One region of the Pseudomonas sp. Fl5BN2 genome, then DNA from elsewhere that is predicted to be linked to it. Evidence: predicted binding sites of a transcription regulator. Region 1 holds the regulator's gene; each other region holds the start of a gene.

Region 1 (4,167 bases):
GTCCGCGGATCGACATGGTCATCCAGCCGAAAAAGAAAACCGACGAGCAAAAGGCCCAGTAATGGCAACTCTAAAAGCCCAGCACTTGGCCAAGAGCTACAAGAGCCGCCAGGTCGTGCGTGATGTCAGCCTGTCCATCGACAGCGGTCAGATCGTCGGCCTGCTCGGCCCCAACGGTGCCGGCAAGACTACCTGCTTCTACATGATCGTCGGCCTGGTCCAGGCCGATCAGGGCCGCGTCCTGATCGACGACCTGGATGTCAGCCACCAACCGATGCACGGCCGCGCCCGCGCGGGTATCGGCTATCTGCCCCAGGAAGCCTCGATCTTCCGCAAGCTGTCGGTGGCCGACAACATCATGGCCATCCTCGAGACCCGCAAGGAACTCGACAAGGCCGGTCGCCGTCAGGAACTGGAAAGCCTGCTGCAGGAATTCCACATCAATCACATCCGCGACAACCTCGGCATGAGCCTGTCCGGCGGTGAACGCCGCCGAGTGGAAATCGCCCGGGCCCTGGCCACCGCCCCCAAGTTCATCCTTCTGGACGAACCGTTCGCCGGCGTAGACCCGATCTCGGTTGGCGACATCAAGCAGATCATCCACCACCTGAAGGCCAAGGGCATTGGGGTACTGATCACCGACCACAACGTCCGGGAGACTCTGGACATCTGTGAGACCGCCTACATCGTCAACGACGGGCAACTGATCGCCGAAGGCGATGCCGAGACCATCCTGGCCAACGAACTGGTCAAGGAAGTCTACCTGGGCCATGAGTTCCGCCTGTAAGGGCTGAGGTGTTGGGCTGGACGCCAGAGCGCCGGGAACAATAATTCCCTACAAACTTTATTGTTACAGCGCTCTAGGCAAACACTTCAGTTTCAGGCATATAATTTGCTTATGTTTGGCGCTCCGGCGCCCTGTAGTGGATGGCGCATGTGCGCCGGCAAATAAGGTGTTAAGCCCCTGCCATGAAACCATCGCTAGTCCTGAGAATGGGCCAGCAGCTGACGATGACACCGCAGCTGCAACAGGCCATCCGCCTGCTCCAATTGTCGACCCTGGACCTGCAACAGGAAATCCAGGAAGCGCTGGAGTCCAACCCGATGCTCGAACGCCAGGAAGAAGGCGACGACTTCGACAACAGCGATCCTTTGGCCGACAACACCGAGTCCAAGCCCAACACCGAGATCCAGGAACCCTCCTACCAGGAAACCGCCCCTACGGTGGATAACCTCGAGGACGGTGAGTGGAGCGAACGCATCCCCAACGAACTGCCGGTGGATACCGCCTGGGAAGATGTCTACCAGACCAGCGCCAGCAGCCTGCCTAGCAGCGATGATGACGAGTGGGACTTCACTACCCGCACGTCGGCCGGTGAAAGCCTGCAAAGCCACCTGCTCTGGCAACTGAACCTGGCTCCGATGTCGGACACCGACCGCCTGATTGCCGTAACCCTGATCGATTGCATCAACAATCAGGGCTACCTGGACGAAACCCTCGAGGAAATTCTCGAGGCCTTCGATCCCGAACTGGACATTGAGCTGGACGAAATCGAAGCCGTCCTGCACCGCATCCAGCAATTCGAACCGGCCGGTATCGGCGCCCGCAACCTGGGCGAATGCCTGCTGCTGCAATTGCGCCAACTGTCGACGAAAACCCCTTGGCTGAGCGAAGCCCAACGCCTGGTCAGTGACTACATCGACCTGCTGGGCAGCCGCGACTACAGCCAACTGATGCGCCGCATGAAACTCAAGGAGGACGAGCTGCGCCAGGTCATCGAGCTGGTGCAGAGCCTCAACCCGCGTCCAGGCTCACAGATCGAATCCAGCGAAGCCGAATACGTGGTTCCGGACGTCATCGTGCGCAAGGACAACGAACGCTGGCTGGTGGAGCTGAATCAGGAGTCCGTGCCACGCCTGCGAGTCAATGCCCAGTACGCCGGTTTTGTGCGTCGGGCCGACACCAGCGCCGACAACACCTTCATGCGCAACCAACTGCAGGAAGCCCGCTGGTTCATCAAGAGCCTGCAGAGCCGCAACGAAACCCTGATGAAAGTGGCCACCCAGATCGTCGAGCACCAGCGCGGCTTTCTCGAGTACGGTGACGAGGCAATGAAGCCGTTGGTGCTGCATGACATCGCCGAAGCGGTGGGTATGCACGAATCGACGATTTCCCGGGTAACCACGCAAAAATTCATGCATACCCCACGGGGCATATATGAGCTGAAATACTTTTTCTCCAGCCACGTCAGCACCTCGGAAGGCGGTGAATGCTCGTCCACCGCGATCCGCGCGATCATCAAAAAACTGGTGGCTGCGGAAAATCAGAAAAAGCCGTTGAGTGACAGCAAGATCGCTGGTTTACTGGAGGCACAAGGCATTCAGGTAGCCCGCCGTACCGTCGCCAAGTATCGCGAATCCCTTGGGATTGCGCCTTCCAGCGAACGGAAGCGGTTGATTTGACCGCAGGGCTGGCCACAGCGTTTCAGGGGCAGGCAACCCAGCCTGCCGCTTTATGCACTGGCAACGAAGGAGAAGCTGTATGCAAGTCAACATCAGTGGACACCAACTCGAAGTGACTGAACCTCTGCGCGCTTACATCGGCGAAAAACTCGACCGGCTGGAGCGGCATTTCGACAAGATTACCAATGTGCAGGTCACCATGGCTGTCGAGAAGTTGAAGCAGAAAATCGAAGCCACCTTGCACATCCACGGTGGGGAGGTCGTCGCCAATGCAGAACATGACGATATGTATGCCGCAATCGACCTGCTCACGGACAAGCTTGACCGTCAACTGAAAAAGCATAAGGAAAAGCACCTCCACCTTCTCCAAGGCACGGGTCGCTAACACTCTCCCCCCATGATCCGACTTGAAAGTATCCTGACCCCCGGCCGTTCCTTGGTGAACGTGCCGGGCGGCAGTAAAAAACGCGCACTCGAACAAATTGCCAACCTGATCAGCCGTGAAGTGCCCGATCTGGAGATGCAGGATGTCTACGAGAGCCTGATCGCCCGTGAAAAACTCGGTTCTACCGGTTTTGGCAACGGCATCGCGATTCCCCACTGCCGCCTCAAAGGCTGCGAGTCCCCCATCAGTGCCCTGATGCACCTGGACGCACCGATCGATTTCGACGCCATCGACGGCGCCCCGGTCGATCTGCTGTTCGTCCTGCTAGTCCCGGAAGCTGCCACCGACGCACACCTGGAACTGCTCAGGCAGATCGCCAGCATGCTCGATCGCAAGGAAGTCCGTGACCGGCTGCGCAGTGCCACCAGCAACGAAGCCTTGTATCAGGTTGTTCTGGACGAGCAAAACGGTCAGTAATCATGCGCTTGATCATCGTCAGCGGCCGTTCCGGCTCAGGTAAAAGCACCGCCCTCGACGTTCTTGAGGATCACGGCTACTACTGCATCGACAACCTTCCAGCCGGCTTGCTGCCCGAGCTGGCCGAACGTGCGTTGATTCACACTGAACTGGCCCAACCGCTGGTGGCAGTATCCATTGACGCACGCAATCTGCCCAGCCACCTGTCGCGCTTCCCCGAGCTGTTGGAAGAAGTGCGCAGTCGGCATATCCAGTGCGATGTGCTCTATCTGGACGCCGATGAAGAAACCTTGCTCAAGCGCTTCTCGGAAACCCGCCGCCGGCATCCCCTGAGTAGCGCCAATCGCTCACTGGCGGAAGCCATCCACGACGAAACCCAGTTACTGGGACCGATCGTCGATCTGGCGGACCTCAAGGTCAACACCACCAATCTGAACCTCTACCAACTGCGGGATACCATCAAGCTGCGGTTGCTGAATCAGCCCGAGCCTGGCACCGCATTCCTGGTGGAGTCCTTCGGTTTCAAACGCGGCATGCCGGTAGACGCCGATCTAGTGTTCGATGTGCGCTGCCTGCCCAACCCGTACTGGAAGCCTGAACTGCGCGCCCAATCCGGATTGGACGCTCCCGTGGCCGAGTACCTGGCCGCCCAGCCTGATGTCGAAGAGATGTTCCAGGACATCTCCAGCTACCTGCTCAAGTGGTTGCCGCGCTTTGCCGCCAGCAACCGCGCCTATGTAACCATTGCCATTGGCTGCACTGGCGGGCACCACCGCTCCGTGTACCTGACTGAGCGTCTCGGCCAGGTCCTGCAAAAATCCCTGAAGAACGTCCAGGTTCGC
Region 2 (4,167 bases), on a different contig from region 1:
CGGCGAAGAATGGCGCGACCACCTCCTGGTTCAGGTGATAGACGGCGGCCTGGGCTGAGGCCCCGGCAATCACCTGCTGTTCCCTGGAGCGGTCTTCCACGGCTTTGTGGCTGTCCCATTTGCTCAGGGCTACTTGATCGGCAATGTCCAGACGTTCGCCAATGCTGCCCAGCAACGGGGCCAGGGAGGCTGGAGCGTCGGCGGCGCAGGCTGCTGTGGCAAACAGGCTGCAGGTCAGTGTCAGGCATAGCGTGAGGCGTGAGGTCATGGGCGAGCTCGGCTGTTCAATAGAGTGGCGCCCATGATGCACGCAACTGCCCTGGGCGGTGCAAACTTGCGTCCCTGAAAGCGCTCTCGCCACAAAAGCCTTTTGCGCTATTGCAGGCATAAAAAAGGCCTCCCGAAGGAGGCCTTTTGATCACGCGGCTTGCGCCGGCGCTACCGGATCAGCAGCTGTAGTACAGCTCGTATTCCAGTGGGTGTACGAAGGTCCGGACCTTGATTTCTTCTTCGCTTTTCAGAGCGATGTAAGCGTCGATGAAGTCGTCGCTGAAAACGCCGCCTTTGGTCAGGAACGCCCGACCTTTGTCCAGCTCTTCCAGGGCTTCTTTCAGGCTGCCGCAAACTTGTGGGATCTCTTTGGCCTCTTCAGGCGGCAGGTCGTACAGGTTTTTGTCAGCTGCGTCGCCAGGGTGGATCTTGTTCTGGATGCCGTCCAGGCCAGCCATCAGCAGGGCAGCGAAGCCCAGGTACGGGTTGGCTGCTGGATCCGGGAAGCGGGCTTCGATACGGCGAGCGCGAGGGCTGGACACGTAAGGAATCCGGATCGAAGCGGAGCGGTTGCGCGCCGAGTAGGCCAGCATCACCGGTGCTTCGAAACCTGGGACCAGACGCTTGTAGGAGTTGGTCGACGGGTTGGTGAAGCCGTTCAGGGCCTTACCGTGCTTGATGATGCCGCCGATGAAGTACAGGGCGGTATCGGACAGGCCGGCATAACCTTCGCCAGCGAAGGTGTTCTTGCCATCTTTGGCGATGGACAGGTGAACGTGCATACCCGAACCGTTGTCGCCGTACAGAGGCTTGGGCATGAAGGTCGCGGTGCGGCCGTAGGCCACGGCAACGTTGTGTACGCAGTATTTCAGGGTCTGAACTTCGTCAGCCTTGGTGACCAGGGTGTTGAACTTCACACCGATCTCGTTCTGGCCGGCAGTCGCCACTTCGTGGTGGTGAACTTCGATGACCAGGCCCATTTCTTCCATGGCGTTGCACATGGAGGTACGGATTTCGTGGTCGTGGTCGAACGGCGGAACCGGGAAGTAGCCGCCTTTGATACCTGGACGGTGGCCATGGTTGCCGCCTTCCACGTCCTGGTCGGACATCCACGAACCCTGGTCGGAGAAGATCTTGAACATCGAGCCGGAGATGTCGGACTTGAACTTCACCTGGTCGAAGATGAAGAACTCAGGCTCCGGGCCTACGAATACGGTGTCGCCGATACCGGTGGACTTCAGGTACTCCTCGGCACGCTTGGCGATCGCACGCGGGTCGCGGTCGTAGCCTTGCATGGTCGAAGGTTCGATCACGTCGCAGACCAGGATCAGGGTCGGCTCTTCGGTGAACGGGTCGAGTACGGCGGTGGTGTCGTCCGGCATCAGGATCATGTCGGAGGCTTCGATGCCTTTCCAGCCAGCGATGGAGGAACCGTCGAACATCTTGCCTTCTTCGAAGAAGGCGTCATCCAGGGCATCACGGGCCGGCATGGTCACGTGATGTTGAGTGCCCTTGGTGTCTGTGAAGCGCAGATCAATCCATTTGACGTCATGATCTTTGATGAGTTGAACCGACTTCGACATAGTGTCCTCCGGGTGGCTTCGGGCTGGTGTTGGAGTGCCCTTAGAATGTGGGTGATGCCGGCGCGAATACTCTGCCATGGCAACCTGCCTCACAAGGGAGCAAATTGCATGCCAGTGCCCCGAGATGGGTTTTCTGCCCCAAAATCACGCTTTATCGGGCGGTTTTGGCTAAATGCCGGCGTGCGACGCACTGCAATGTAGCGTCTTTGCTGATAAATGACCTGTTTTGGTGCATTGAAATCCTTCTGCACATTAACTGGTCAAACCTTGAGCAATTTCCGCTATAATCCGCGCCCCCCTTTTTCGGCTGGCCCAGCGCGCGCTGTTTTCATGAAACTAATCGTTAAAGTTTTCCCAGAAATCACTATCAAGAGCCGCCCGGTACGGACGCGTTTCATCCGTCAGCTGGCTAAAAACATCCGTGCCGTGCTCCGCGATCTGGACCCGGCTGTGGTGGTCAATGGTGTGTGGGACAACCTCGAGCTGGAAACTGCCGTCAGCGAGCCCAAGGCCCTCAAGGACATGACCGAGCGCCTGAGCTGCATGCCCGGCATCGCGCATTTCCTGCAGGTCGATGAGTACCGCCTGGGTGACTTCGACGACATCGTTGCCAAGTGTCAGCAGCACTTCGGCGACGCCCTGGCCGGGAAGGTCTTTGCCGTGCGTTGCAAGCGTGCCGGCAAGCATGAATTCAGCTCCATGGACGTGGAGAAATACGTCGGCAGCCAACTGCGTCGGCAGTGCGGCGCCGCCGGAATTTCCCTGAAAACGCCGGAAATTGAAGTGCGGATGGAAATTCGCGACCAACGGTTGTTTGTGATCCATAGCCAGCACAACGGCATCGGCGGCTATCCGCTGGGCGCCCTGGAACAGACCCTGGTACTGATGTCCGGCGGTTTCGACTCTACAGTGGCGGCCTACCAGATCATGCGCCGCGGCCTGATGGGGCATTTCTGCTTCTTCAACCTGGGCGGTCGTGCCCATGAATTGGGCGTGATGGAAGTCGCGCACTATATATGGAAGAAGTACGGCAGCTCCCAGCGGGTGCTGTTCGTCAGCGTGCCGTTCGAGGAAGTGCTGGGGGAAATCCTCGGCAAAGTCGACAACAGTCATATGGGCGTCATTTTGAAGCGTATGATGTTGCGTGCCGCGTCGAGCATTGCCGACCGCCTGAACATCGATGCGCTGGTCACCGGCGAGGCGATTTCCCAGGTGTCCAGCCAGACCCTGCCGAACCTGTCGGTAATCGACTGCGTGACCGAGAAGCTGGTGTTGCGTCCACTGATCGCCAGCCACAAGCAGGACATCATCGACCTGGCCGTGGAGATCGGCACCGCCGACTTCGCCAAGCACATGCCGGAGTACTGCGGGGTCATCTCGGTGAACCCCAAGACCCATGCCAAGCGCCATCGCGTCGAGCATGAAGAGAAAGAATTCGATATGGCGGTGCTCGAGCGTGCGATCGAGCGGGCCAAATTGGTGCCGATCGATCGGGTGATCGACGAGTTGGGCCAGGATGTGCAGATTGAAGAAGTCAGTGAAGCGCTGGCCGGTCAGATCGTTATCGACATCCGTCACCCGGATGCTCAGGAAGATGACCCGCTGGAGCTTTCTGGCATCGAAGTAAAAGCGCTGCCGTTCTATGCATTGAACGCCCGCTTCAAGGAACTGGACCCTACGCGCCAGTACCTGCTGTATTGCGACAAAGGCGTCATGAGTCGCCTGCATGCTCACCATCTGCTCAGTGAGGGACATGCCAATGTGCGCGTTTATAGACCGAGCTAAGTGCCCGGGGATGTTTGCCTGTGGCTTGCGTCACCGGCCCCCCGACGCCGCCGTCAAGCTGTAACGGCCAGGCCTGAATCTATTGTTAATCGCTGCCAGCATTTGTCAGCACACCGAATCCTCTGATCGAGATACACAAGTGATCGAAAATCTACGCAACATCGCCATCATTGCCCACGTTGACCATGGTAAGACCACCCTGGTAGACAAACTCCTGCGTCAATCCGGCACCCTGGAGCGCAACGAGCTCAACGACGAGCGCGTGATGGACTCCAACGACCAGGAAAAAGAGCGCGGTATTACCATCCTGGCGAAAAACACCGCCATCAACTGGAACGGCTACCACATCAACATCGTGGACACCCCGGGCCACGCCGACTTCGGTGGTGAAGTTGAGCGCGTAATGTCCATGGTTGACTCCGTGCTGCTGCTGGTCGACGCCCAGGACGGCCCTATGCCGCAAACCCGTTTCGTGACCAAGAAGGCTTTCGAAGCCGGCCTGCGTCCAATCGTGGTGATCAACAAGGTT
Region 3 (4,167 bases), on a different contig from region 1:
TCAGCCTTTCTCAATGAGAAATACCAGGCAAAAAAATGCCCGGCAGGAGCCGGGCTTTTTTTCTGCAGCGATTACAGGTTGTAACCACGCTCGTTGTGTTGCGCCAGATCGAGACCGACCGCTTCCTCTTCTTCGGAAACCCGCAGACCCATGACCGCATCCAGGACTTTGAGGATGATGAAGGTGACAATGGCGGTGTAAATCACCGTGAAACCCACGCCCTTGGCCTGAATCCAGACTTGCGCCGCCACGTCGGTCACGGTGCCGAAGCCACCCATGGACGGAGCGGCAAACACGCCAGTGAGCATCGCACCGAGAATACCGCCGATACCGTGTACGCCAAAGGCATCCAGGGAGTCGTCATAACCCAGTTTGCGCTTGAGGCTGGTGGCGCAGAAGAAGCACACCACGCCCGCAGCCAGGCCGATGATCAGAGCCCCCATCGGGCCGACGGTACCGGCGGCCGGAGTAATAGCCACCAGGCCAGCCACCACGCCCGAAGCGATACCCAGCGCACTTGGCTTGCCGTGGGTGATCCACTCGGCAAACATCCAGCCCAGAGCGGCGGCGGCGGTGGCGATCTGAGTCACCAGCATGGCCATGCCAGCAGTGCCATTGGCGGCAGCGGCGGAACCGGCGTTGAAACCAAACCAACCGACCCAGAGCATGGCCGCCCCCATCAAGGTGTAACCCAGATTGTGAGGAGCCATTGGGGTGGTCGGAAAACCCTTGCGCTTGCCCAGCACCAGACAAGCCACCAGGCCCGCGATACCAGCATTGATGTGCACCACAGTGCCGCCGGCAAAGTCCAGCACGCCCCAGTCGCCCAGCAAAGAACCCGGGCCGCTCCAGACCATGTGCGCAATCGGTGCGTAAACCAGGGTGAACCAGACGCCCATGAAGATCAGCATCGCGGAGAACTTCATCCGCTCGGCGAAGGCACCGACGATCAGCGCCGGGGTAATGATGGCGAAGGTCATCTGGAAGGTGACGAACACCGCTTCAGGGAAGAGCGCCGCAGGACCGGTCAGGCTGTTGGGGGTGACCCCGGCCAGGAAGGCCTTGGAGAAGCCGCCCACGAAAGAGTTGAGGTTGACGACGCCGGCTTCCATCCCGGTGGTGTCGAACGCCATGCTGTAGCCATAGATGAACCACAGGACAGTGATCAGGCCAGTAATGGCGAAACACTGCATCATCACCGAAAGAATGTTCTTCGAACGCACCATGCCGCCGTAGAACAACGCCAGCCCAGGAATGGTCATGAACAGCACCAGGGCGGTGGAGGTCAGCATCCAGGCGGTATCGCCGGAATTGAGGACTGGAGGGGGCACTGGATCTGCCGCCAAGGCCAGGCCAGGCATTACGAGGGACAACAGGGCTCCTAGCCCTGCGATTTTGCGCAGAGTCATATTGTTTTCTCCTGGGGCGTTGGGTTTGGCGGCTTAGATTGCGTCGGTATCGGTTTCGCCGGTACGGATGCGAATAGCCTGTTCCAGATTGACCACGAAGATCTTGCCGTCACCGATCTTGCCGGTGTTGGCGGCCTTGGTTATCGCCTCGATAACCCGGTCAAGATCCTTGTCGTCAATGGCGACATCGATCTTCACCTTGGGCAGGAAATCGACCACGTACTCCGCACCGCGATACAGCTCGGTGTGCCCCTTCTGCCGGCCGAAGCCCTTGACCTCAGTAACGGTAATGCCCTGCACGCCGATTTCGGACAGCGACTCGCGCACGTCGTCCAACTTGAACGGCTTGATGATGGCAGTGACTAGCTTCATGAAACTTTCTCCCGAATTGGTGGACTTGCCCCAGGAAAACAAACCCGGCTCAAGTCTAAGCGCAGTGCCTGGCTTTGTAACGCATCGTCGGCCCTACTCAGCCAGACCGACGCCAGCTAACCACTCCTGACGAAACACTCCCCGCTCCGCCTGCCGCACTGCATTTGTCATGGCGACTGCATCAGTGCATGGGTCACCAGGGTCTAAGCAGAAAGCTTGCCAGCTCGGGAAAAATCAGTGATTTCAGTCTCTTGCCTGCAACCGACCAGGGATGAGGCAGAACAGCACCGTGGATACGCACAATAACGGTGCGTCGATGCTTGGATAGATGCGCGAAAAACGTGCAGGACATGCACCACCAAGCCCTTGGGGCGTGCGTGATACACTTCGGCCCATCTGCTATTCAGGACACTCCCATGCTTGCGCCCAAAGACCTTCTCGATGCCCTGAGCGGCCACGCCTCTCGCTTGCTCAGCGGTGAAACACCCCTGCCTCGCAATGAAATCGAAAGCCAGTTCAAAGCCCTGCTGCAAAGCGGCTTCAGCAAACTGGACCTGGTCAGCCGAGAAGAATTCGACAGCCAGATGGTGGTCCTGGCCCGCACCCGGGCACGCCTGGAAAGCCTCGAAGCCAAAGTGGCAGAGCTGGAAACCAGGCTCAATCCGACGGCTCAATGATCTGAATCCATTATTCGCCGGCAAGCCAGCGCCTACAGGCATGTAGAAACCGGCTTGCCGGTGAAGGCTGTGCCGACGACATATCCTGTCTGCATTCAAACGCTACCCCGCCAAAGCCCTCGACTATCCTTGCAGCACCGCAGGATGCGGTTCCCGCTGTCTCAAGGAACGACTTCCCCATGTCCCTGGCAATCATCCACAGCCGCGCCCAGGTGGGCGTGCAGGCTCCGGCTGTCAGCGTTGAAGTGCACTTGGCCAACGGCCTGCCGAGCCTGACCCTGGTAGGGCTGCCGGAAGCTGCGGTCAAGGAAAGCAAGGACCGGGTGCGCAGTGCCATCCTCAATGCCGGATTCAATTTCCCCCCTCGGCGCATCACCCTCAACCTGGCTCCGGCAGACCTGCCCAAGGACGGCGGACGCTTCGATCTGGCGATCGCCCTGGGCATCCTCGCCGCCAGCGTGCAAGTGCCGGCGCTGGCCCTGGATAACGTCGAATGCCTGGGAGAGCTGGCCTTATCCGGCGCGGTACGCCCGGTACGCGGCGTGCTGCCGGCCGCGCTGGCAGCACGCAAGGCTGGACGCACCCTGCTGGTTCCCCGGACCAATGCCGAAGAAGCCTGCCTCGCTTCGGGCCTGGAGGTGATCGCCGTGGACCATCTGCTGGAGGCCGTCGCCCACCTCAATGGCCATGCACCGATCCCGCCTTATGCCAGCGACGGCCTGCAAGAGTGCCACTCACCCTACCCCGACCTGAGCGAAGTCCAGGGCCAGCTCGCGGCCAAACGCGCGCTGCTGATCGCCGCCGCCGGCGCTCACAATCTGTTGTTCAGTGGCCCGCCCGGCACTGGCAAGACCTTGCTGGCCAGCCGCCTGCCAGGCCTGCTGCCACCGCTGCAGGAAGATGAGGCCCTGGAAGTCGCAGCGATTCAATCGGTGAGCAGCCACACGCCCCTGCGCCATTGGCCACAACGACCGTTTCGCCAACCCCACCATTCGGCATCAAGCGCGGCGCTGGTCGGTGGCGGCTCGAAACCACAGCCCGGGGAAATAACCCTGGCCCATCACGGCGTCCTGTTTCTCGATGAGCTGCCGGAATTCGACCGCAAGGTCCTTGAAGTCCTGCGCGAACCCATGGAATCCGGGCAGATCGTCATCGCCCGGGCTCGTGACCGGGTGCAATTCCCCGCGCGCTTTCAGTTGGTGGCGGCCATGAACCCTTGCCCCTGTGGATACCTTGGCGAACCCAGCGGACGTTGCCGCTGCACGCCGGAACAGATCCAGCGTTATCGCAACAAGCTCTCCGGCCCCTTGCTCGACCGGATCGACCTGCACCTGACCGTGGCCCGCGAAGCTACCGCCCTGAATCCCGCAGCCCAGCCAGGGGATGACAGCGCCAGCGCAGCCGCCCGAGTAGCCCAGGCCCGGGAACGACAGTTGCAACGCCAGGGCTGCGCCAACGCCCTGCTCGACTTGCCCAGCCTGCGTCGCCACTGCCAGTTATCCACAGTCGACGAACGCTGGCTGGAAGCGGCCTGCGAACGCCTGAGCCTTTCGCTACGGGCCGCCCACCGACTGCTCAAGGTGGCACGGACCCTGGCTGACCTGGAACAGGTGGCCGCCATCAGCCGCGAACATCTGGCGGAAGCGCTGCAGTACCGACCCAGCGCCGGCTGAAGGCTCACCCTCTGGGCAAATCCACCAAAGGCGTTG
Region 4 (4,167 bases), on a different contig from region 1:
TGCTCGCGGGCTTCCTCAAGGCCAAGCCCGACGGCTTCCTCGATCAGCAGGCCTTCGAGGCCTTTGGGGCAAGTGAGGAAGAGTTCGTAACGATCCGACATGGGAATTCCAGGGCCTTTGGCAATTAATGAACGGGCAACGCATCGCCCGCTCGGTTTTCAATCAAGCGCTTTTCTTCAAGAGCGCTCGTGTGGCACGAAACTGTGCCGTCCCACCCCGGCTGGAAAGCTGTCTTGCAGGGCAAAAGAGCTTAGAGGCCAGGGCAGATAAAAAGTCAGGGCAACAAAATGACATAAGTCGACCCTTCGTCGAATAGTAGTTGAGTGCAACCGCTCGACATTCTCACTAAAGCATTAACCTCATCATCTAGTGAGAGGCCGATCACAGCAGGCTTTGCATGACAACGCGGATACAAAACCATTCCCGGCTTATGGCCGGGACAACATTAACGTTACGTCCTTATGACAAAACGATCATTCACTTGCTGTGACCTATTGGTTAGAACTCAACACAGGTTGGCGCCGCAACGGTGTCAACATCAAGGCTCGCGACGCCGGCAGCGAGCACCAACGGCAGAAGCAATCTGCCCGACCCTAAACGAAGGTCGATAGGACATAAGACAGTCAACAAGTGAGGGAAACACCCTATGAGAAGACTAAAGCGTGATCCGTTGGAAAAAGCATTTTTACGCGGATATCAGTATGGCGTTAATGGCAAATCCCGTGAGCTTTGCCCATTTACTCTACCGTCGGTACGCCAAGCCTGGATCAACGGCTGGCGAGAAGGACGCGGCGACAACTGGGACGGTATGACAGGCACTGCGGGCATCCACAGACTCAACGAACTTCGCGCTGTCGGCTGATCAGGGCACACTCCGACACCTAAAACTTGAATAGATGACGACTTAACCACGCACGCCCCATCCGGGCGGCGGGCTTCGGCCCAGGGGCTCCTTCAAGGAGCCCTTTTTTATTGCCCGCTTTCAGCCCGTCAGCAGCAAATTTTCTCAGCCCATGGCCGCGATGGCATCCACCGACTCGCGAATCAATGCCGGGCCTTTGTAGATGAACCCCGAATACAGCTGCACCAAGCTGGCGCCTGCAGCGATCTTCTCAGCCGCGTGCTTGCCTTCGGTGATGCCGCCTACCGCGATGATCGGCAAACGCCCGGCCAGTTCAGCTGCCAGGACCTTGACCGTGTGGGTGCTCTTCTCGCGAACTGGGGCGCCAGACAGACCGCCCGCCTCGGCACCGTGCTCCATACCTTCGACACCTTCACGACTCAAGGTGGTGTTGGTGGCAATGACTGCATCCATGCCGGTTTCCAGCAAGGCCCTAGCCACATCCATGGTTTCTTCATCGCTCATGTCCGGGGCGATCTTGATCGCCAGCGGCACGCGCTTGCCGTGAATCGCCGTCAACTCCTGCTGGCGCTGGCTCAAGGCCGACAACAGCTGCTTGAGCGACTCGCCAAACTGCAGGCTGCGCAGACCCGGAGTATTGGGCGAACTGACGTTGACCGTAACGTAGCTGGCATGGGCATAGACCTTGTCCAGGCAGATCAGGTAGTCATCCACCGCCCGCTCCACCGGTGTGTCGAAGTTCTTGCCGATATTGATCCCCAGCACGCCCTTGTATTGTGCGGCGGCGACCCGTGCCAACAGATTGTCGACCCCGAGGTTGTTGAAGCCCATGCGATTGATGATGGCTTCGGCCTGGGGCAGGCGGAAAATCCGTGGCTTGGGGTTGCCCGGCTGCGGGCGCGGAGTGACGGTCCCGATTTCGACGAAACCGAATCCCAGTTGGGCGAAGCCGTCGATGGCCGCACCGTTCTTGTCCAGGCCGGCAGCCAGCCCCACCGGGTTTGCAAACTCCAGGCCCATGACCTTGACCGGCATTTGCGCCGGTGCCTTGCACAACAGACCGTTGAGGCCCAAACGCCCGCCCGCGCCGATCAGGTCCAGGGACAGATCGTGGGAGGTTTCCGGGGAGAGTTTGAACAACAGCTGGCGGGCCAGGGTATACATGGGCGGGGTGAACTCGGTTGGCGGCGAAATTAAGGCACCGATTATAGCCGCGCCCGAGGCTTGCAGGCGAGGCGCAGAGTGAAATCCCCCAGCAATGGCATATGCCTTGCACCCACTTGCCCCATCAAGCCTCGGCCAATGGCGGTCCAGGTCAAAGGACAACGGCGTCGTCACCCGTCCAGGCTCTGCCCGGCCGCGGGGACGACGCCTTTTCATGCAAGGTGCCCCATGAGCGAACTCCCACATGACCCATTGGCCTGGGTCAACGGCAGCGATGCCGTGGAAAAATCCGTGATCAACCTGGGCTTCATGGCATTGACCGATTGCGCCTCGGTAGTGGTCGCCGCCACCCAGGGGTTTGCCCAGCCCTACGGGCTGACCCTGAACCTCAAGCGCCAGAGTTCCTGGGCCAATCTGCGGGACAAACTGGTGAGCGGCGAACTGGATGCCGCCCACAGCCTGTATGGCCTGATCTATGCCGTGCACCTGGGCATCGGCGGAATCAACCCCTGCGACATGGTAGTGCTCATGGGCCTGAACCAGAACGGCCAGAGCATCAACCTGTCCCGGGAACTGCAAGCGCTGAAGGTGACCAGCCCTGAAGCACTCGATCGCCACGTGCACCAAAGCCGGGCAAGAATGACCTTCGCCCAGACCTTCCCCACCGGCACCCACGCCATGTGGTTGTACTACTGGCTGGCCAGCCAGGGCATCCACCCGTTGCAGGATGTCGACAGCGTAGTGGTGCCGCCGCCACAGATGGTTGCCCACCTGCAGGCCGGACGCATCGATGGCTTCTGCGTCGGCGAACCCTGGAGCGCCAGCGCGGTGCAACAGGATCTCGGTTTCACCCTGGCCACCAGCCAGACGATCTGGCCCGACCATCCGGAAAAGGTCCTCGGCTGTACCCGTGCCTTCGTCGAGCAGAACCCCAACACCGCCCGCGCCCTGGTGATGGCGATCCTCGAGGCCAGCCGCTTCATCGAGCAAAGCCCGGAAAACCGCCGCAGTACCGCACAGCTATTGAGCGCCACGGACTACCTGAATGCCCCGCTGGACTGCATCGAGCCGCGGCTGCAGGGTGACTACGCCGACGGCCTGGGCAATCGCTGGCAGGATCCCCACGCCTTGCGCTTTCACGACCACGGCGCGGTCAACCTGCCCTACCTGTCCGACGGCATGTGGTTCATGACCCAGTTCCGCCGCTGGGGCCTGCTGCGCGAAGATCCAGACTATTTGGGCGTCGCCCGCCAGGTGCAACAGCTTGAACTCTATCGAGACGCAGCCTCCGCGCTGGGCGTCGCCGCCTGGGGCCAGGACATGCGCAGCAGCCAGTTGATCGACGGCAAGGTCTGGGACGGCTCGCAACCGGCCGCCTATGCCCGCAGCTTTCGCCTGCACGCCCTGAGCGACAGCCCTCCCCTTGTCGCCCAGCGCTGACCGGAGCCCGCGAACATGCTGCGTATCCTGTTGATCAACGACACCGCGAAAAAAGTCGGACGGCTCAAGGCCGCCCTCAGCGAAGCCGGCTTCGAGGTCATCGACGAATCCGGCCTGACCATCGACCTGCCGGGCCGCGTCGAAACAGTGCGCCCGGACGTGATCCTGATCGATACCGAGTCACCCAGCCGCGACGTCATGGAACAAGTGGTCCTGGTGAGCCGCGACCAACCGCGCCCCATCGTGATGTTCACCGACGAACACGATCCGCTGGTGATGCGCCAGGCGATCAAATCCGGGGTCAGTGCCTACATAGTCGAAGGCATCCAGGTCCAGCGCCTGCAACCGATCCTCGATGTGGCCATGGCTCGCTTTGAAAGCGACCAGGCCCTGCGCGCGCAACTGCAGGCCCGGGACCAGCAACTGGCGGAACGCAAGCGCATCGAGCTGGCCAAGGGCCTACTGATGAAAATGAAGGACTGCAACGAAGAACAGGCCTACACCCTGATGCGCCGGCAGGCCATGAGCAAACAGCAAAAGCTGATCCAGGTGGCGGAACAAATCATCGCCATGCAGGAACTCCTCGGCTGACCGCCCCCCGGTAGGAGCCGGCTTGCCGGCGAATAGGCCTCTGAACCTTGTGCCAGTCTTGAGGGCGCCTTCGCTGGCAAGCCAGCTCCTACAGCCAGCTCCTACAGCCA

Evidence for each region. Region 1 encodes sigma-54, which starts transcription at its own class of promoters, with help from an activator protein. Its sites were predicted from a motif close to ANTGGCATNNANNTTGCTNT; they were not measured.
Region 2: glnA (glutamate--ammonia ligase) is a predicted target of sigma-54. The motif match lies at 1,950-1,969, and genes of this name have one in related genera.
Region 3: glnK (P-II family nitrogen regulator) is a predicted target of sigma-54. The motif match lies at 1,986-2,005, and genes of this name have one in related genera.
Region 4: GV819_RS02760 (CmpA/NrtA family ABC transporter substrate-binding protein) is a predicted target of sigma-54. The motif match lies at 2,120-2,139, and genes of this name have one in related genera.

The regions. Positions count from the first base shown of each region.
Region 1 covers NZ_JAAARL010000005.1:155,366-159,532, forward strand. The annotation lists gene lptA (lipopolysaccharide transport periplasmic protein LptA) at 1-62, shown strand, start outside; gene lptB (LPS export ABC transporter ATP-binding protein) at 62-787, shown strand; gene GV819_RS08830 (RNA polymerase factor sigma-54) at 970-2,463, shown strand; gene hpf (ribosome hibernation-promoting factor, HPF/YfiA family) at 2,543-2,848, shown strand; gene ptsN (PTS IIA-like nitrogen regulatory protein PtsN) at 2,861-3,325, shown strand; gene rapZ (RNase adapter RapZ) at 3,328-4,167, shown strand, end outside.
Region 2 covers NZ_JAAARL010000003.1:307,861-312,027, forward strand. The annotation lists gene GV819_RS05900 (chorismate mutase) at 1-268, opposite strand, end outside; gene glnA (glutamate--ammonia ligase) at 447-1,853, opposite strand; gene thiI (tRNA uracil 4-sulfurtransferase ThiI) at 2,184-3,638, shown strand; gene typA (translational GTPase TypA) at 3,778-4,167, shown strand, end outside.
Region 3 covers NZ_JAAARL010000001.1:384,840-389,006, reverse strand. The annotation lists gene GV819_RS01830 (ammonium transporter) at 72-1,409, opposite strand; gene glnK (P-II family nitrogen regulator) at 1,443-1,781, opposite strand; gene GV819_RS01820 (accessory factor UbiK family protein) at 2,198-2,458, shown strand; gene GV819_RS01815 (YifB family Mg chelatase-like AAA ATPase) at 2,638-4,131, shown strand.
Region 4 covers NZ_JAAARL010000002.1:92,983-97,149, forward strand. The annotation lists gene rlmKL (bifunctional 23S rRNA (guanine(2069)-N(7))-methyltransferase RlmK/23S rRNA (guanine(2445)-N(2))-methyltransferase RlmL) at 1-101, opposite strand, end outside; gene rmf (ribosome modulation factor) at 647-862, shown strand; gene GV819_RS02755 (quinone-dependent dihydroorotate dehydrogenase) at 1,007-2,026, opposite strand; gene GV819_RS02760 (CmpA/NrtA family ABC transporter substrate-binding protein) at 2,255-3,466, shown strand; gene GV819_RS02765 (ANTAR domain-containing response regulator) at 3,482-4,057, shown strand.